DNA from 3 places in the Pseudomonas petroselini genome. Region 1 is predicted to be linked to each of the others. Evidence: predicted binding sites of a transcription regulator. Region 1 holds the regulator's gene; each other region holds the start of a gene.
What was found. The regulator sigma-54, encoded in region 1, starts transcription at its own class of promoters, with help from an activator protein. The targets are predictions, from matches to a motif close to ANTGGCATNNANNTTGCTNT.
Positions count from the first base shown of each region.

Region 1 (6,462 bases):
GGTGGCCCACGGGCTGGCCTGGCTGGACCTGGAACCGCGGATTCTACGCGCCCTGCAGGGCGGCTCCATTTGCGCGCTCGGCACTGCGCTCGGTGCGGTCCCGGTGCTGGTGATTCGCCATATGCCGGTCGCGTTGAGCGATACATTGCTGGGCTTTGGTGCGGGGGTCATGTTGGCGGCGACGGCGTTTTCGCTGATCGTGCCGGGCATTGCCGCGGCAGAAGGCTTGGGGCTTTCGCCCTGGAGCGCCAGCGGCTTGATCAGCTTCGGCATCATGCTGGGAGCGTTCGGGCTGTATCTGGTTGACCGCAAGGTCTCCGGCGCCAGTCCGGAAATGCTGGTCGGCACGCCGGATAAACCGGTGATCCCGCCGCGTATCTGGCTGTTTGTGTTTGCCATCATCGCCCACAACATTCCCGAAGGCATGGCGGTCGGTGTATCCGCTGGCGGCGGTATGCCGGATGCCGACAGCCTTGCCATGGGGATTGCCCTGCAAGACGTGCCCGAAGGCTTGGTGATTGCGTTGGTCTTGGCCGGGGCCGGCATGTCGCGGATCAAGGCATTCCTGATCGGCGCGGCGTCAGGTCTGGTGGAGCCCGTGTTTGCTGTGCTCTGTGCCTGGCTGGTAAGCCTGGCAGAAGTGCTATTACCGTTGGGCCTGGCCCTGGCCGCTGGTGCGATGCTGCTGGTCGTCACTCACGAGGTGATCCCCGAGTCGCGCCGCAATGGTCACGAAAAGCTCGCCAGCCTGGGACTGTGCATCGGTTTTTGTTTGATGATGGTGATGGACACGGCGCTGGGGTGAGGTCGTTGCGACTTCATCCCGCCTCAAAGGGTGAGTTTACTCACCCTCATCAAAGTAGTTATTGATCAACGCCACCAGGGCATCCATCGCTTCCTGCTCTTGTTCACCTTCTGTCTTCAAGTGAATCTTGGTGCCTTTGCCGGCGGCCAGCATCATCATGGCCATGATGCTTTTGCCATCGACCATGGACTCTGGCGTGCGTCCGGCGCGGATCTGGCAAGGGAACTGTCCGGCAACGCCGACGAACTTGGCTGACGCCCGGGCGTGCAAGCCCAGCTTGTTGATGATTTCAATTTCCAGAGCGGGCATCGCGCAGGTGTTCCTTTCAGCTGAGGTCGCGGTGGCGGACCTGGACGTTCTTGAGGGTTTTTTGCAGCACCTGGCCCAGGCGCTCGGTCAGATAGACGGAGCGGTGGTGACCGCCGGTGCAGCCGATGGCAATGGTGACATAGGCCCGATTGCTGGCAGCAAATCGGGGTAACCATTTGAGCAAGTAGCTGGAAATGTCCTGGAACATCTCCTCCACATCCGGTTGTGCAGCCAGGTAATCGGCGACGGGCTGATCCAGTCCGGACTGATCACGCAGTTCCGGCTTCCAATAAGGGTTGGGCAGGCATCGCACATCGAATACCAAGTCGGCGTCGACCGGCATGCCGCGCTTGAAACCAAACGACTCCACCAGAAACGCCGTGCCTGGCTCCGGTTGGTTCAGCAGGCGCAGCTTGATGGCATCGCGCAGCTGGTACAGGTTAAGGCTGGTCGTGTTGATCTTGAGGTCGGCGAGGTCAATGATCGGTCCCAGCAGCTTGGTTTCATCTTCGATGGCTTCTGCCAGCGAGCGATGAGGGCTGCTGAGGGGGTGACGCCGGCGGGTTTCGGAGAACCGCTTGAGCAGTGTCTCTTCGTCGGCATCCAGGTACAGCACATCGCAATGAATGTGCTTGGCCCGCACTTCCTCGAGCAATTGCGGGAATCGCTCCAGGTGGCTGGGCAGGTTGCGGGCATCAATCGAAACGGCGACCAGGGGTTGAGCCAGTTCAGTGTGGATCAACGCGCGTTCTGCCAATTCCGGCAGCAGGCCGGCGGGCAGGTTATCGATGCAATAGAAACCGTTGTCCTCAAGAACATTGAGGGCGGTACTTTTACCCGAGCCGGAGCGGCCGCTGACGATGATCAAGCGCATGGTTACTGCCCGTTCTGTTCATCCAGGACAACCTGGTACAGCGCCTCATTGCTGCTGGCGCTGCGCAGTTTGTCGCGTACGTCCTTGCGGTCGAGCATGCTGGCGATCTGCCGGAGCAGTTCCAGGTGCGCATCGGTGGCAGCTTCCGGGACCAGCAGAACGAACAGCAGGTCGACCGGGGCACCGTCGATGGCGTCGAAATCGATAGGGGCGTCCAGGTGCAGCAGGGCGCTGACAGGTGTCTCGCAGCCTTTGAGGCGGCAGTGGGGAATGGCGATGCCGTTGCCAAAACCGGTCGAGCCAAGTTTTTCACGGGCAATCAGTGCCTCATACACAGCTTGCGTATCCAGTTCGGGCACTTCACGGCCGATCAGGTTGGCAATTTGTTCGAGGGCGCGTTTTTTACTGCCACCCGGCACGTTCACGAGGGAACGGCCGGGGGTCAGGATGGTTTCAAGTCGGATCATGGGGGGAGAGTTAACGACCTGTACCTTGCATCAGGTGCAGATTCTTTTCCTTATGCTTTATGAGTTGGCGGTCCAGCTTGTCGTAGAGCGAGTCGATCGCCGCGTACATGTCTTCATGTTCCGCATTGGCGACGAGCTTGGCATTCGGTACATGCAGGGTGGCCTCGATTTTCTGCTTGAGCTTGTCGACCTCCATGATGACCTGCACGTTGGTGATCTTGTCAAAATGCCCCGCAAGCTTGTTCAACTTGCTTTCGGTGTACTCACGCAGGGGCTTGGTAACTTCCAGTTGGTGTCCACTGATGTTGACTTGCATACAGCTTCTCCTTCGTTGCCAGTGCATAACGCGACGGGTAGGAATACCCGCCACTGGTCTGCATTTTAAAACTGCCTGCGCGTCGATCTTGCCTGATCGCCGCTAGGCGAGTTTTAAAACGCATCCCGGAACGCTGTGGCCCGCCCGTCACATCAAACGCTTACGCTCGCTGGAAGGCGCGATCCCAAGGGATTCGCGGTACTTGGCGACGGTTCGACGGGCGACCTGAATGCCTTGTGCCTCCAGTAAACCAGCGATCTTACTGTCACTCAATGGCTTTTTCTGATTTTCAGCAGCAACCAGTTTTTTGATGATCGCGCGGATCGCCGTGGACGAGCATTCACCGCCTTCGGAGGTGCTGACGTGGCTGGAGAAAAAGTATTTCAGTTCATAAATACCCCGAGGGGTATGCATGAATTTTTGCGTGGTCACCCGGGAAATCGTCGATTCATGCATGCCGACCGCTTCGGCGATGTCATGCAGCACCAGCGGTTTCATCGCTTCGTCGCCGTACTCCAGGAAGCCGCGCTGATGCTCGACGATCTGGGTGGCGACTTTCATCAGGGTTTCGTTGCGGCTTTGCAGGCTCTTGATGAACCAGCGCGCTTCCTGCAACTGGTTGCGCATGAAGGTGTTGTCGGCACTGGTATCGGCGCGACGTACGAAGCCGGCGTATTGCGGGTTCACCCGCAGGCGCGGCACCGATTCCTGGTTCAGCTCTACCAGCCAGCGCTCGTTGTCCTTGCGCACAATCACATCGGGAACCACGTATTCGGCTTCGCTCGATTCGATTTGTGAGCCAGGACGCGGGTTGAGGCTCTGTACCAGCTCGATGACCTGGCGCAGGTCGTCTTCCTTGAGCTTCATGCGGCGCATCAACTGGCTGTAGTCGCGGCTGCCCAGCAGGTCGATGTAATCGGTCACCAGGCGCTGGGCTTCGGCGAGCCAGGGGGTCTTGGCCGGTAACTGGCGCAATTGCAGCAACAGGCATTCGCTGAGGGTGCGTGCGCCGATGCCGGCGGGCTCGAACTGTTGGATGCGGTGCAGGACGGCTTCGATCTCGTCCAGCTCGATATCCAGCTCCGGATCGAAGGCTTCAAGAATTTCTTCGAGCGTCTCGTCCAAGTAACCCTGGTTATTGATGCAGTCGATCAGGGTCACGGCGATCAAGCGATCGGTGTCCGACATCGGCGCAAGGTTCAGTTGCCACAGCAGGTGGCTCTGCAGGCTCTCGCCAACGGAGGTGCGGGTGGTGAAGTCCCACTCGTCATCGTCATTGCTGGGCAGGCTGCTGGCGCTGGTCTGGTAGACGTCTTCCCAGGCCGTGTCGACCGGAAGCTCGTTGGGAATGCGTTCGTTCCAGTCGCCTTCCTCAAGGTTATCCACCGTAGGGGCGGTTTCCTGGTAGGAGGGTTCCTGCACGTCGGGATTGGGTTTTTGCTCGATATTATCGGCCAGCGGGTCTGCATTATCGAAGTCGTCGCCTTCCTCCTGGCGTTCGAGCATCGGATTGGACTCCAGGGCCTCCTGGATTTCCTGTTGCAGGTCCAGGGTCGACAATTGGAGCAGGCGGATGGCCTGTTGCAGCTGCGGTGTCATCGTCAGCTGCTGGCCCATTCTCAGGACTAGCGATGGTTTCATGGCAGGGGCTTAACACCTTATTCGCCGGCGCAATGCGCCATCCACGACAGGGCGCGTGAGCGCCAAACATAAGCAAATTATATGCCTGATGTCGGGGGCTTTGCCTAGAGCGCGGTAACAATAAAAATCCGGAGGTTTTCATTGACTCCCGCGCACCTTGGCGAACAGCCGTGACACCACGGTGTTTACAGGCGGAACTCGTGACCCAGGTACACTTCCTTGACCAGCTCGTTGGCCAGGATGGTGGCGGAATCACCTTCGGCGATCAGCTGGCCATCGTTGACGATATACGCTGTTTCGCAGATATCGAGGGTCTCACGGACGTTGTGGTCGGTGATCAGCACGCCAATGCCCTTGGCCTTGAGGTGATGGATGATCTGTTTGATGTCGCCCACCGAGATCGGGTCGACGCCCGCAAACGGTTCGTCCAGCAGGATGAACTTGGGCGCAGTGGCCAGGGCGCGGGCGATTTCCACACGGCGACGCTCACCGCCGGACAGGCTCATGCCGAGGTTGTCGCGGATATGGTTGATGTGGAACTCCTGCAGCAGGCTTTCCAGCTCCTTGCGACGGCCGTCACGGTCGAGTTCCTTGCGGGTCTCGAGGATGGCCATGATGTTATCGGCGACCGACAGTTTGCGGAAGATCGACGCTTCCTGCGGGAGATAGCCGATACCGGCGCGGGCGCGGCCGTGCATCGGCTGGTGGCTCACGTCCAGGTCGTCGATCAGTACGCGGCCCTGATCCGCCTGGACCAGGCCGACGATCATGTAGAAGCAGGTGGTCTTGCCGGCGCCGTTAGGGCCGAGCAAGCCGACGATCTGGCCGCTGTCGATCGACAGGCTGACGTCGCGCACGACCTGACGGCTTTTATAGGCCTTGGCCAGATGCTGGGCTTTCAGGGTTGCCATTACTCGGCCTTCTTCTTCGGCTGGATGACCATGTCGATCCGTGGACGAGGTGCAGTGACCTTGTTGCCATTGGCGCGACCGGCGTTAGCGATCTGTTTCACGGTGTCATAGGTGATCTTTTCACCTTCCGTGGAGTTGCCGTCCGGGCTGAGTACTTTCGCCTGGTCGATCAGTACGATGCGGTTCTGCTGGGCGTGATACTGGATGGTCTTGCCGTAGCCCTTCATCGGACCGGTATCGGCAGCGGACTGCTTCTGTTCGAAGTAAGCCAGGTTGCCGACCGAGGTCACCACATCAATGTCGCCAGCCGGGGTGCGAGTCAGGGTCACGGTATTACCAGTGATCTTCATCGAGCCTTGGGTGATGATCACGCCGCCGGTATAGGTGGCGACGCCTTGTTTATCATCCAACTGCGCATCGTCAGCCGAGATGTGGATCGGTTGCTGGCTATCGTTCGGCAGAGCCCAGGCGCTCACGCTTCCCAGTGCTGCGCCCAGACCGAGCAAAATAGGGAGAGTTTTAACGAGCCTCATACTGTCCTCTTACGTTCGATAGCAGGTGTATCCTGCTTTCTTTCAAATACGCTTTCATTCCCTTGCCAGTCGATACACCGCCAGCGCCGTCGATTCTAACGTCTTGCTCGGTCTGCGCATATTGCTTCTGCGGGAATACGGTCATGCGACTGCTGGTAATCACGGTCTCACGTTTTTTATCGTCAGTGCGCGCAACGCGCACCGAGTCGATCAGTTCCACCTCGGTACCGTCCGGGTTGACCTCGCCACGTTTGCTGGTGACGTGCCATGGGAACTCGGTACCGCGGTAAATGTTCATGTCGGGGTTGGTCAGCAGGGTGACTTCGCTGGCCTTGACGTGTTCGACCTTGTCCGAGGTCATCTCGTACTGCACTTTGCCGTCGGGCAGGAACTGCACGCTCTTGGCATTGGTGGCGTAATAGTCGATAGCGCCTTCGTCAACCTGTGCGGCAGGCTGGTCGAGAAAGCGCTCCGGGCTGATATTCCAGTAGCCCACCGCCAGGAACAGCGCAGCGATGACCCCGAATAACAGGAAGTTGCGAATCTTTTTGCTCAGCATAAAACGCTCTATAAGTAGGCGGCGTGGGCCGCTTCAAGGCTACCCTG
Region 1 covers NZ_CP173614.1:1,800,942-1,807,403, forward strand. The annotation lists gene ACI512_RS08390 (ZIP family metal transporter) at 1-805, shown strand, start outside; gene ACI512_RS08395 (HPr family phosphocarrier protein) at 842-1,114, opposite strand; gene rapZ (RNase adapter RapZ) at 1,131-1,988, opposite strand; gene ptsN (PTS IIA-like nitrogen regulatory protein PtsN) at 1,991-2,455, opposite strand; gene hpf (ribosome hibernation-promoting factor, HPF/YfiA family) at 2,466-2,771, opposite strand; gene ACI512_RS08415 (RNA polymerase factor sigma-54) at 2,919-4,412, opposite strand; gene lptB (LPS export ABC transporter ATP-binding protein) at 4,598-5,323, opposite strand; gene lptA (lipopolysaccharide transport periplasmic protein LptA) at 5,323-5,856, opposite strand; gene lptC (LPS export ABC transporter periplasmic protein LptC) at 5,843-6,415, opposite strand; gene ACI512_RS08435 (HAD family hydrolase) at 6,424-6,462, opposite strand, start outside.

Region 2 (6,462 bases), 2.7 Mb from region 1:
ACATGCTGTATGCGTTTTTCAGCCTGTGTGCGTTGATCCTGGTGTGGCGTATCCGGCCGAAAGCCGTCACCAATTTGCATCAGGTGGAAGACGCGCCCCTGCATCACGTGGCGATGCCCGACAGTATGTCCAGCTCACCGCTGGTCGCCGCCCTGGATCCGCGTGTCGATGAGCAGGTGGTGCAGGAGCAAATGCAAAACGCTGCCCCGGAACCTGAACCGGAGACGGATCCCGATGCGCAGGCGGACGAGCCGCTCTTTGAAGGGCCGCCTGAGCCTGCGGGCCCTGACGAACACCCTCACGACTTGAGCAGGGCGCGCCCCTGAACGTAAAAACGGGCAGGTCCATCAGGATCTGCCCGTTTTTTTTTACAGCGATCTTTTAAGGTTTAAAAATCGTCGTCTTTGTCGAAACGCCGTGCTTCGCGTTGCAGTTGGTAAACAAAGCGCTCGACCTGGCGCTGCACCAAGCCACTCATATTGTGGAAGCGCACGCCGGCGAAGGTGGTGTTGATCTTCTCTTCGAAGTGCAGGTAACGCAGTTCGACTGAGGTTGTCATGCTGCCAAAGGGCAGGGCGGCGATGAAACGGTCATACACCTGGCCCAGCTGCAGGCGCTCGGAGATATCTCCTTCAAAGCGCAATTTGCAGCCCGTCGCGGAAATATCCAGCAGCTTACCGTTGACCGGGGCCTTCAGCTTCTCGCCACCCAGTTCGATGTTGACCAGTTGCGCCAGCTTCAAGGCGGCGCGGAACGCATTGCGGCGCTGATGGTAAACCACTTCGGCGGGCAGGCTGCCGGTGTAGATGCGGTGGCCGTCCTTTTCGCTGATGCTCAGGCTGCCGTTGCTTTCCCACGCAATGCGCACACCGTCGTGGAAGCCTTCAATGCGGAAGGGTTCGCCATTTTCGAGGTGGCGTTCGCCATCGCGGGGGATCATCTCATCCAGGGCCACGGAGCCGCCGTCGCGGTTGACGTCGACCAGGTAGCTCTGGAAGCGCTGGCTGCGTTCGTGGAAGGTGATGATCAGCGGGTCATGGCTTTCTTGCAGCATCCGCAAGGTGCTGGCGATTTCCAGAGGGGTGGTGAGGACCTTGGGTGGCTGCGGAGCATCTTCCGCATTAAGGGCGTTGAACACGGTTCTTCCATCTCCAGACAAAATACGACTACACGCAAGAGCAGGCATTCTGCCAGTATGTGGCGCGTCTTGGATAGCCGCGCTGTAAACCGGCGTCAGGCTTGGCTGCGAGTGCTTGGCTTGACCAGGCGCGAGGTGGAACCTTGAGCGTTGTAAAGCGCTGGAGGCTCTCCGCCGTGAAGTATACGCAACTGGTTGGCGGTCGTAGCTTGTTGAAGCTGGATCGACTGACCGTTGAGCAGGTTGGCTTCCTGGCACTGGGCGAGCAATTGATTGAGTTCTTTGCTCTGGGCCAGTAATTGATCGCCGACCGAAGAGTGGCTGGCCAGCTGCGCCAGGCCGTCATGGTCTGCGGGCAGGCCAAGGCTGACGAGGATCTGGCTGCGTTTTTTGCCATGCTGTTCCAGCAGGACAATCAGCGATTGCTTGCGCGCCAGAATTTCTTCCAGCAGCGGCATGTCGCGGCCGTAGAGGGCCAGGGATTCTTCCCTGAGTAGCTCGAGCAGCTGCTGCGTCGGCGCTAGATCATCAATGATCAGTTGAAGCAGATTTTCGTCGTGATGCATGGCTGGCCTTGGGTTTTAAGCGTCCAAAAGCCCGGCGCAGGCCTTTGCCTAGCGCTCGGCTTCGAAATTAAGCAGCTTGCTGGCTACACGGTTGCTGTCGACTTTATAGCTGCCATCGGCGATTGCCTGTTTCAATTCGGCCACACGGGCTTTATTGACCACCGGTTGATCGCGCAGCGAGTCAGTGACCTTCTGCAACTGTTGAGCCTCATTGCTCAGGTGTACGGATTCCCCGCTTTGGCTGACGGCGGCCTGTTCTGCCTTGGCGGGCAGGGGCTGGGCCTTGGCTTCTACGTTTTCCTTGGTACCGGTGGTACGCGTAGTGCCTGACGTTGTCGGGGTGTTATTTAAACGGCTGAAATCGATGACCATGATCAAAAAACCTCTGGGTATTTGGACGCTTGCCATGTTTTCGGCAATACCCGGACGAACTTTAGGCGCGAATGACAATAAATCTGCGCACGGAATATCTCGTGCACAGTGTAGAAAAACCCAGCGTCCTCTGCCAGCACTCTATAAAGCAACCTCGACTTGCCCGGGGGCCGTCACTCGCGCCTTGATGACGCGGTTGGAGTTGAGGTTCTTGACCCGTATTTGTTCACTCATGCCACCGTTGGACAGTGCCTCCCCCGGCATTTTTACGTTCAGCCCGCCACTGCTGGCGGAAATCACCACCTGATCGCCCTTGCGAATCACCTCTGCCTGTTCAAGATGCACCAGGGTGATGACTTGGTCTGTTACCACTGGTCGGGTTAATTTCTGTCCGACCGCTTGGTCCAGGGAGGTCAGGTAGCCCTGGCTGATCATGCTGATGTCGCGTTCGCGCAGTACCACATCTTCGAAACCAATGATGCCGGTGCGTTTCATTGGCCGGGCAACCACCACCACATCGCGGAACAGTTTGACCTGTGCCGGCACGAACACTGTCCAGGGCGAGGCGCCGTCGCAACGCACCTTCACCGTCACGCGGCCGATGGGTTGGGCGGGGCTTTCCAGCGTGGCTGTCAATTCCTTGTCGCACATTGGCATGCGTAAACGCGGGTCCAACTGGTTGACTTGGATTTCATAACGCCCCGGCGTCTGAGTGGTTGCCAGATAATCTTCTACAGTGAACTCAAGAAAGCCTTGAGTGACGCCGATAAGTAGATCAGGCAATGTGACGTTATCGGCACGGGCCGTGGTGCCCAGGCTAACAGCAAGCAATGCCATCGCGGCGCAGAGCAATCTGCGCAATCGTCGGGCACCAGGGCGTCGGGAAACTGTCGTTTTAATATCCATAAACCAATAAATAGCAAAGCTCGTGCCGTTTAGTGTTGGGTGCGCATCGCACCCCCAAAGGTTTTAGCGTAGGAGTCAAGGCATGGCAGGAGTAATGGATTCAGTAAACCAGCGCACACAGCTGGTAGGGCAGAATCGCCTGGAGTTGTTGCTTTTTCGCCTGGATGGCAAGCAGCTGTATGGCATCAATGTGTTCAAGGTGCGGGAAGTGCTGCAGTGCCCCAAGTTGACCATCATGCCCAAGTCCAGCCCTGTGGTCTGTGGCGTCGCTAACATCCGTGGCGCGACGATTCCGATTCTTGATTTGGCCCTGGCCACCGGTTCTGCTGGGTTGCAGGACCGCGAGAACCCGTTCGTGATCATTACCGAATACAACACCAAGACCCAGGGTTTCCTGGTGCGCTCGGTGGAGCGCATCGTCAACATGAACTGGGAGGAGATCCATCCGCCGCCCAAGGGCACCGGTCGCGATCACTACCTCACGGCGGTGACGCGGGTCGATAACCAGTTGGTGGAAATCATCGACGTGGAGAAGATCCTCGCCGAAGTCGCGCCCACGTCCGAATCGATTTCCGTCGGTGTGGTGGACGCCGAAACCGCGCACAAGGCTATTTCGCTGCGGGTACTGACGGTGGACGATTCCTCGGTGGCGCGTAAACAGGTGACCCGTTGCCTGCAAACCGTCGGCGTCGAAGTGGTGGCGCTCAACGATGGTCGCCAGGCGCTGGATTACCTGCGCAAGCTGGTGGATGAAGGCAAGAAGCCGGAGGAAGAGTTCTTGATGATGATCTCTGACATCGAGATGCCGGAAATGGACGGCTACACCCTCACGGCCGAGATACGCAACGATCCGCGCATGCAAAAATTGCATATCATCCTGCATACTTCGTTGTCGGGTGTATTCAACCAGGCGATGGTCAAGAAAGTCGGTGCCGATGACTTCCTGGCCAAATTCCGTCCTGATGACCTGGCATCCCGGGTAGTCGACCGGATCAAGGCAGCAGATCATAGCTAGGGGCCTTTTCCCTGGCGGTCTTACGATTTAAGAGGCGGTATCAGTGTCTACGGGTAATTTGGATTTTGAACAGTTCCGGGTCTTCCTGGAAAAAGCCTGTGGCATATTGCTCGGTGAAAACAAGCAGTACTTGGTATCCAGCCGTCTCAACAAAATGATGGAGCAGCAGGGCATCAAGTCTTTGGGTGAGCTGGTACAGCGCATCCAGGGGCAGCCGCGCAGTGGGCTCAAGGAGATGGTGGTCGATGCCATGACCACCAACGAGACCCTGTGGTTTCGCGATACCTATCCGTTTGAAGTGCTCAAGAGCAAAGTGCTGCCGGAAGCTATCAAAGCCAGCCCGGGCCAGCGTCTGCGCATCTGGTCTGCTGCCTGCTCCTCGGGGCAGGAACCGTATTCGATTTCGATGTCCATCGATGAGTTCGAGCGAACCAACATGGGCCAGTTAAAGGCAGGCGCGCAAATTGTTGCCACCGACCTGTCCGGCACCATGCTCACCAACTGCAAGACCGGCGAGTACGACAGCCTGGCCCTGGGCCGTGGTTTGTCCCAGGAACGCCTGCAACGTTACTTTGACTCCAAAGGGGCCGGGCGTTGGGCGGTCAAGGCGCCGATCAAGAGCCGCGTGGAGTTTCGCTCGTTCAACCTGCTCGACAGCTACGCGAGCCTGGGCAAGTTCGACATGGTGTTTTGCCGCAACGTGCTGATCTACTTCTCGGCCGAAGTGAAGAAAGACATCCTGCTGCGCATTCACGGCACGCTCAAGCGCGGCGGCTATCTGTTCCTCGGAGCTTCCGAAGCGTTGAATGGCCTGCCGGACCATTACCAGATGGTGCAGTGCAGCCCTGGGATCATTTACCAGGCCAAGTAAGACGATCGCACTCGATCAATGTGGGAGGGGGCTTGCTCCCGATGGCGGTGGTTCAGTTGATATAGCTATCACTGACACACCGTCATCGGGAGCAAGCCCCCTCCCACATTTTTTTGCGGCAAATTTCAAGAGAGCGGCAACTCCCCATTGCCGCTTTACTGGCGCCACGCGGAAATCGCTTGCCGCTTTTCTGGCATCGTCGCCGGCAACCGCCTCGCAAGCCCTTGATATACGGGCCTTCACCAGATTGGCATGCACCTTGCTATAACCCTGTTAACGAAAAGCAGGTCAGCCTAAAGGTTTCCGCCATGAGCATCAGCTTCGATAAAGCGCTCGGTATCCACGAACAAGCCCTGGGCTTCCGCGCCCAGCGTGCTGAAGTCCTGGCCAACAACATTGCCAACGCCGACACCCCGAACTACAAGGCTCGGGACCTGGACTTCTCTGCCGTGCTCGCCGCCCAGCAGGACAAGACCAAGAACGGCACCTTCGCCTTGAACATGACCAACAGCCGTCATATTGAAGCGCAAGGCCTGAGCAGTGGTGACGAGTCGTTGCTGTATCGCACGCCGATGCAGCCGTCGATCGACCAGAACACCGTCGACGCGCAGCTGGAGCAATCGGCCTACGCCGAGAACTCGGTGAACTTCCAAGCCAGCTTCACCCTGCTTAACAGCAAATTCAAAGGGCTGATGTCAGCCCTGCGCGGAGAGTAAGCCATGTCCCTGTCCAGTGTTTTTAATATTGCCGGCAGTGGCATGAGCGCGCAGACCACGCGCTTGAACACCGTCGCCAGTAACATCGCCAACGCCGAGACCGTGTCTTCGAGCATTGACCAGACCTACCGCGCCCGTCACCCGGTGTTCGCCACCATGTTCCAGGGTGGCCAGAGCGGCGGCAGCGACTCGCTGTTCCAGGACCAAGGTGCCGCAGGCTCCGGCGTGCAGGTACTCGGTGTGGTTGAAGACCAGAGCAATCTGGAGGCCCGCTACGAGCCTAACCACCCGGCGGCCAACGAAAAAGGCTACGTGTACTACCCGAACGTCAACGTGGTCGAGGAAATGGCGGACATGATTTCCGCCAGCCGCTCGTTCCAGACCAATGCGGAAATGATGAACACCGCCAAAACCATGATGCAAAAGGTCCTGACCCTGGGTCAGTGATAAGGGGCGCCAAATAATGGCCATCGTTGATACGAGTAACAACACGGCAGTCCAGGACCTTTTCAATTCCAAGGTCAAGACTGCAACGGACAACAGCAGCGTCGGCGACGCCGCCAAGTCGGCGACGGGCAACCAGTCGCTGGGCAAGGACGCGTTCCTGCAACTGCTCGTGACCCAGCTGAAAAACCAGAACCCGCTGTCGCCCCAGGACAACGGCGCGTTCGTGGCCCAGCTTGCACAGTTCAGTAGCCTGGAAGGCATCAACACCCTGAACGATTCGGTGAATAACATCTCCAGCAACTTCAGCTCCTCGCAAGCGCTGCAGGCGTCGTCGCTGGTAGGGCGGTCGATCATCATCCAGACCGACAAGGCCATGGTCGACACCAGCAAGAGCATGAACGGTTCCGTGGCGGTGACCTCGGCGGTGGGCA
Region 2 covers NZ_CP173614.1:6,064,272-6,070,733, reverse strand. The annotation lists gene ACI512_RS27965 (MFS transporter) at 1-326, shown strand, start outside; gene ACI512_RS27960 (flagellar brake protein) at 389-1,138, opposite strand; gene ACI512_RS27955 (flagella synthesis protein FlgN) at 1,234-1,704, opposite strand; gene flgM (flagellar biosynthesis anti-sigma factor FlgM) at 1,753-2,076, opposite strand; gene flgA (flagellar basal body P-ring formation chaperone FlgA) at 2,218-2,982, opposite strand; gene ACI512_RS27940 (chemotaxis protein CheV) at 3,065-3,997, shown strand; gene cheR (protein-glutamate O-methyltransferase CheR) at 4,041-4,868, shown strand; gene flgB (flagellar basal body rod protein FlgB) at 5,177-5,584, shown strand; gene flgC (flagellar basal body rod protein FlgC) at 5,588-6,031, shown strand; gene flgD (flagellar hook assembly protein FlgD) at 6,048-6,462, shown strand, end outside.
Region 2: flgB (flagellar basal body rod protein FlgB) is a predicted target of sigma-54. The motif match lies at 5,115-5,134, and genes of this name have one in related genera.

Region 3 (6,462 bases), 3.0 Mb from region 1:
CGGGCCACCGTGGCGCTCAGCGGCACGTCAACGTCCAACAGGTCTTCGCGCAGGGCCTTGACCCAGCGTTCGTCTTGGTCGTCGAGGTCGGACTGGAAACCGGCATCGAGCATCTCGCGCACCGGCTCGATCATCGAGTACGGCATGGTCACGTGCAGGTCGCCGCCACCGCCATCGAGTTCGATGTGGAAGGTGGACACCACAATGGCTTCGCTGGGGCCGACGATGTTGGCCATGGCCGGGTTCACTTCCGAGTTGATGTACTCGAAATTGACTTCCATGATCGCTTGCCAGGCTTCCTTCAAATCGATGAAGGCTTGCTCCAGCACCATGCGCACTACCCGCAACTCGGTGGGGGTGAATTCACGGCCTTCGATCTTGGCGTGACGGCCGTCACCGCCGAAGAAGTTGTCCACCAGCTTGAACACCAGCTTGGCGTCGAGGATGAACAGCGCGGTACCGCGCAGCGGCTTGATCTTGACCAGGTTGAGACTGGTGGGTACGTACAGCGAGTGTACGTACTCACCGAATTTCATCACCTGCACGCCACCCACCGCCACGTCCGCCGAACGGCGCAGCATGTTGAACATGCTGATACGGGTATAGCGGGCAAAACGCTCGTTGATCATTTCCAGGGTCGGCATGCGTCCACGGACGATGCGATCCTGGCTGGTCAGGTCATAACTTTTGACACTGCCGGGTTCGGCAGCCATTTCGGTCTGTACCAGACCATCGTCGACGCCATGCAACAGTGCGTCGATTTCATCCTGGGACAGCAGGTCCTGCACGGCCATGTCGTGATCCTACTGCAATACGAAGTTAGTGAAGAGCGCCTGCTCGATCACGACTTTGCCGAGCTCTTTCTGGGCCACTTCCTGCACGCTGGCAGTGACCTTCTGGCGCAGCATTTCCTGGCCCACCGGGGTGGCGAGTGTGTCGAAGCTTTGGCCGGAGAACAGCATCACCAGGTTGTTGCGGATCACCGGCATATGCACCTTGAGGGCATCCAGGTCCGACTGGTTGCGCGCCAGCAAGGTGATGCTCACCTGCAGGTAGCGTTGACGACCGTTCTGATTGAAGTTGGCGACAAAAGCCGGGAGCATCGGCTCGAAGATTGCCGGTTGCTTGACGTTACTGGCGGTTTCGGCAGCGGGGGCCGGTTTGCTGGCGCTGCTGTGCATGATGTACCAGGTGCCACCCACCGAAGCGCCGATGGCCAGGAGCAGGCCCAGGACTATCAACAGGATAAGCTTGAGCTTACCTTTGCCTGCGGGTGCTTTTGCTGCGTCGTCGCTCTTCGCCATGCCAATAATCCGTCACTATTCGGGGATTCATAGATCTACGGAAAGGCAAGAGCAAGTGTTATGCCAGAGTTGTCTGAAGTGGGGGACGTACGGACGCGGCAAGTCAAATTGTGGGAGGGGGCTTGCCCCCGATAGCGGTGTATCAGTCACCCATGTTTCAGCTGACAAACCCTCATCGGGGGCAAGCCCCCTCCCACATTTCATCCGGCGCAAAAATCAGATCAGGCGTAGTAGTCGACGGCGCTGGAGCCGATCACTGTCGACGTTACCGGCGCTACCGCTTCAGCCACATCAACAGGGCTACCGCTGTCGCCGTTATCGCCACCCCGACCGCCGCTGCTGCTCACGCCACGGGTCTGGGCCTGTTGTTGCTGCTGCTCCTGGCCACGGGACTGGTCGGAGACGTTGACGTCCACCTGCCCCATGCCCTGCTGGGCAAACATCTCCCGCAGACGGCCGGACTGGCTTTCCAGCGCTTCACGCACCACCGGGTGGGCGCTCATGAAATTGACTTGGGCCTGCTGGTCGGCGGTCATGTTGACCTTGATATCCAGGCGGCCGAGCTCAGCGGGTTGCAACTGGATCTCCGCCGACTTGAGGTTGGCGCTGGACAGGTACATCACACGGTTGACGATTTCATCGGTCCAACCGCTCTGGTGCATGGCCAACGGCGCATTGGTCACCGGCGGCAAAGCGTTCGCCGTTTTCGGCGTGGCCGCTTGCGTCAACGCAGCCAGGCGGTTGGCGAAGTCATCGACACGGGTGTCGCTGCTGGCGTTCTTCAAGTCTTTAAGGCCGTCTTCGATCAGCCCGCTGAACGCCTTGTCGCCGCCCTGGTCGGTGCTGTCCTTGGTGGCTTGCTGGTCGACCATATTGGCCAGGCCAGCGGCAAAGTTCTGCGCGGCGGTCGGCTGATCCTGGGTCGGTGCCGGTGCCGGTGCGGCCTTCGCCGAGGCCTGGCTGCTGGCCGACACATGCCCGCCCTGCTCCATCGCCAGGCGCACGGCCGGCATGGCGTCCAGGGGATCGGCCTCCGGATCGAAGGCCGGCTTGGCCGCCTCGGTCGCGGCGACCGGCGCTGCAACCACCGGCTGAGCGTTGTCATCCTTGGCCGTGGTGACGGGCGCCGGAGTCTCAACCGGCACCGGCACGGCCACCGGGGTGACGGTGGCAATCAATGCCGGGTCGACCACCGGGTCAACCGGAGGCTGCTGCACCAAGGTCGGATCGGCCGGCGCGTCGTCATCTTTGCTGGCGCTGTCGTCGGTCTTGGCCGGCGGGCTGGCAGGCAAGGTATTGCCGCTATCGGCAACCGCTGGTGTGCTGGCGGCAGGCTTGTCGTTGCCTGATGCCGGCTTGGCGCTGGCGTCGGAAGGCTTGTCCCGCGTGGGTTTGGGCGAGTTGTCGTCGGCTTTGGCTGCGGGTTTGGAGCCTTGGCTGGCGAACACTTGAGCGAAGCCAGGGCCCTTGTCCCGTGGGTCCGCAGCCACCGCCGGTTGATTGGCGGCGGGCGCTTGAGGCTTGGCCGCGGGGGCAGCCTGCAGGAGGGAATTCGGGGCGACTGGCATAGGTAAAGGTCTCCACTGCATGGGGATCGGGGATGCAGTATCTAGAGGTAGAGCAAGAGTTGGGCCAGGTTTTGATTTTACGGTGTACCTATCCGTTGCGTACCTATCCGTTGTGTGGGTAACGGATGAAAGGGGTCCGCCCCAACACTCGGCACCCCGATTGCAATGTGTCAGCTAATACACCTGCAACTACCCCCACTGCTATCGGGAGCAAGCCCCCTCCCACATTTAACCGAGATCGACAGTAAGAACCTGGCAGGACGACGGGTTAGCCGCTGTAAGCGCGGCCCCCTAAGTGGCCGTTACCGCAGCAACGGATATGTACACAACCTCAACTCAAATCTGAAAGCGCTGCCGCTCCGTCTCATACAACGGCTTCACCAACGCAAACTCTCGATCAATCTGGTCCACCAACTCCCCCAAATCACTAATCCCAGCCCCAGCCCCAGCCCCAACCGACTCAACCTCCAGCCGCTGGCACAACTGCGCCAACCGCACTGCCCCAAGGTTCCCACTGCTCCCCTTGAAGCTATGCGCAATCCGCCCCAACGCCTTGGCATCATCCCTGGCCTTACGCAACGCTTCGACGCGTTTCTGGGAGTCATCAAGAAAGGTATCGAGCAACTTGGGATACTCACCCTCCATGACTTCCTGCAAACCCGACAACACATCAGGGTCCAGATGTAGATCAACCACTTGCTCGCTCCTTGATCAAGAATCGACGGATTATGCCAGAGCCTCCCAGGAAAACTCCACGCAGACACTGCGCCCGCCATCGGACCAGCGTACAGCGCTGCTCAACTGACGCACCAGGCTCAAGCCCCGGCCAGACAGACGGTCGATATCCAGCGGCCGCGCCAGCACCTGTTCCACGTCGAAACCAAGCCCGCTGTCTTCGACACGCAGGGTCATCGTGCCACCCGTCTCGGTCGGCACCACCTGCACATGCACGCGTATATGGCCGCTATCAAGCTGCGCCAGGCGGTCATTGCGCTGGCGGTAATACTCGGCAAACCCGTCGGCATCGCGCTTGAGCCGCGAATCCAGGCCCAGTACGCCATGCTCCAGGGCATTGGAGTACAACTCGGCCATCACGCTGTAGAGCGCCCCGCTCTGCTCGCGCAGGCCGTGGATCTCCAGCAGCAGTTGCAGCAGGTACGGCAATGGGTTGTAACGCTTTAAGGTCTCGGCGCGGAATTCGAAACTCACCGACCAATCCAGCGGGCACGACTGCCCGCTGTCGGCATACAACGGCCCGCTGGCACGCAGTGGCGGCCCGGCTTGCAGGGTGATTTCCACCATGCTCACGTCATCCCGTGCCTCACCTCGAAACGCCGCCAGGGCCTGTTCGATCGCTTCAAATAAACGATCAGGCTCGCGATTGGCAGCGAACACCTGCTGCAAGCGTTCGGCGCCGAACAGCTGGTCATTGGCGTCGGCGGTATCCAGCACCCCATCGGACAACAGGAACACCCGGTCGCCCAGGGCCATGGGCCAGACTTCGGTGCGGTCATCAAAGGTTTCGGCCGACAGCACCCCCAACGGCAGATGCCGCGACGCCAGCGGCGTACGCTTGCCGGTCGCGACTTCATGCACATATCCGTCAGGCATGCCGCCGTTCCACACCTCCACCACCCGCCGCTGCGTGCTCAGGCACAACAGGGTGGCGCAGCAGAACATGTCCACCGGCAGGATGCGCTTGAGCTTGGCGTTCATCTCGCGCAGGGTCTGCGCCAGGCCGTAGCCCTTGGCGGTCATGCCATAGAACACCTCCGCCAGGGGCATGGCGCCCACCGCCGCCGGCAAGCCGTGGCCGGTGAAGTCGCCGAGCAGCACGTGCATATCGCCGGACGGCGTGTAGGCGGCCAGCAGCAGGTCGCCGTTGAACAGCGCGTAGGGCGACTGCAGGTAGCGGATATTTGGTGCGGCATTGATACAGCCGGAATGCGCGACCTTATCGAACACCGCCTTGGCCACCCGCTGCTCATGCAGCAGGTAGTCGTGATGCTTGGCGATCAGGTCGCGCTGCTGCAAGACCGTGGCCTGCAGGCGGCGCAAACGGTCCATCGCGTTGATCTTCGCTGCCAGGATGAGCGGGTTGTAAGGCTTGGGCAGGAAGTCATCACCCCCCGCATCCAGGCACTGCGCCAGCGCCTCGCTCTGGCGCAGTGACGTGAGGAAAATGATCGGCACCAGCGCCTCCCCCGCCAGTTGCTTGATCTGCCGCGCAGCCTCAAAGCCGTCCATCACCGGCATCAGCGCATCCATCAACACCAACTGCGGGCGCTCACGGGTAAACACCTCGACCGCTTCAGCACCGTTGGTGGCGGTGAGCACCTGGTGGCCCTGGCGCCGGATAATGGTCGACAGCAACAGCAAATCGGCGGCGCTGTCTTCAGCGATCAATACACTCAGCGCTTGCGCAACCGGGGCCAGGACGCTCAAGTGAGGTCGAACAATTTGTCGAAGTTGGAAATGGCGAGGATCTTGCGCACGTCGGAGTTGCTGTTGACGACCTGAACCTCGGCCTCATCGCCGCCGGCATGGTCACGTAACAGCAGGAGCATGCCCAGCGCGGAGCTGTCCATGTACGTGGTGTCCTTCAAGTCCACCACGTAGATCTCGGGCACCTTGTAAAACCGTTCGTAGGCGTCACGAAAGGCTTGATGGCTACCGAAATCGAACCGCCCTTTGACTGAAATCGTCAACTTCTTCCCATCCAGGGATACATCTGACTCGACTGACATGTGACTGCTTCCTTGTCATTGGCAATGACACAAGGTTTAGCAGGTGAACCGGCTATGGGCAACACACCACATCAAATGTGTATGGGCTATGCATTATTTGTAGTGAGCGGGCTTGCCCCGCGCTGGGGGGGGCGAAGCCTCCCCCAAAAAGGCCATCGGGTTATTCAGGTAAAACGCGGTGTCAGGTTTTAGGGCCGCTTCGCAGCCCAGCGCGGGGCAAGCCCGCTCACTACACGCGTGTGTCATCGCAGGTAAGCCCGCGCCTTAATACTGTTCTTGGCGTGGAAGGCGCTGAGAGAGTTCGTCGAGCAGCTTTTGCTCGCGTTTGTCTTCAAGTGCCCGCGCTTCATCGATATAGCGCTGCACCAGCTTGCGCAGGCCTTCGACCCGGGCAAACGCCGCTTGCCAGCTCTCGCGCGCTTTATCGAGGTTGTTCTGGTGCCACGCCAGGCTCTGGCGCTGCTGGCCGACGGCCGTTTCCAACTGGTTGAGAAAGCCCTGGTAACCCATCAACCACTGGCCCGACACGCCTTTGGCGCCGCGTTCGATCCATTGTTGCTGGTATTCACCGCGAAAACGCTCCAGGTCGCCGAGTTTACTTTCCGCCAGGCGCACCTGGCCCTGGAAATAACCCAGGCGCTGAACGGCGGTTTTCTCGGCCTTTTCGGCCATGTCCACCACCGGAGCCAGGCGTGCGGCGCGGCTGTTGGCCATGGCTTAGCCGCCCGGCGCGGGGGCGAAGATCGACTGCAGGTGCGCTTCGCTTTCGCCCATGCTGATCTTGTCGTTGAGGCCTTGGCGCAAGTAGGTCACCAGTTGCGGTTGCAGGGCGATGGCCAGGTC
Region 3 covers NZ_CP173614.1:5,753,482-5,759,943, forward strand. The annotation lists gene fliM (flagellar motor switch protein FliM) at 1-794, opposite strand, end outside; gene fliL (flagellar basal body-associated protein FliL) at 804-1,304, opposite strand; gene ACI512_RS26490 (flagellar hook-length control protein FliK) at 1,526-2,872, opposite strand; gene ACI512_RS26495 (Hpt domain-containing protein) at 3,209-3,568, opposite strand; gene ACI512_RS26500 (fused response regulator/phosphatase) at 3,599-5,317, opposite strand; gene ACI512_RS26505 (STAS domain-containing protein) at 5,314-5,619, opposite strand; gene fliJ (flagellar export protein FliJ) at 5,884-6,333, opposite strand; gene fliI (flagellar protein export ATPase FliI) at 6,337-6,462, opposite strand, start outside.
Region 3: ACI512_RS26490 (flagellar hook-length control protein FliK) is a predicted target of sigma-54. The motif match lies at 2,922-2,941, and genes of this name have one in related genera.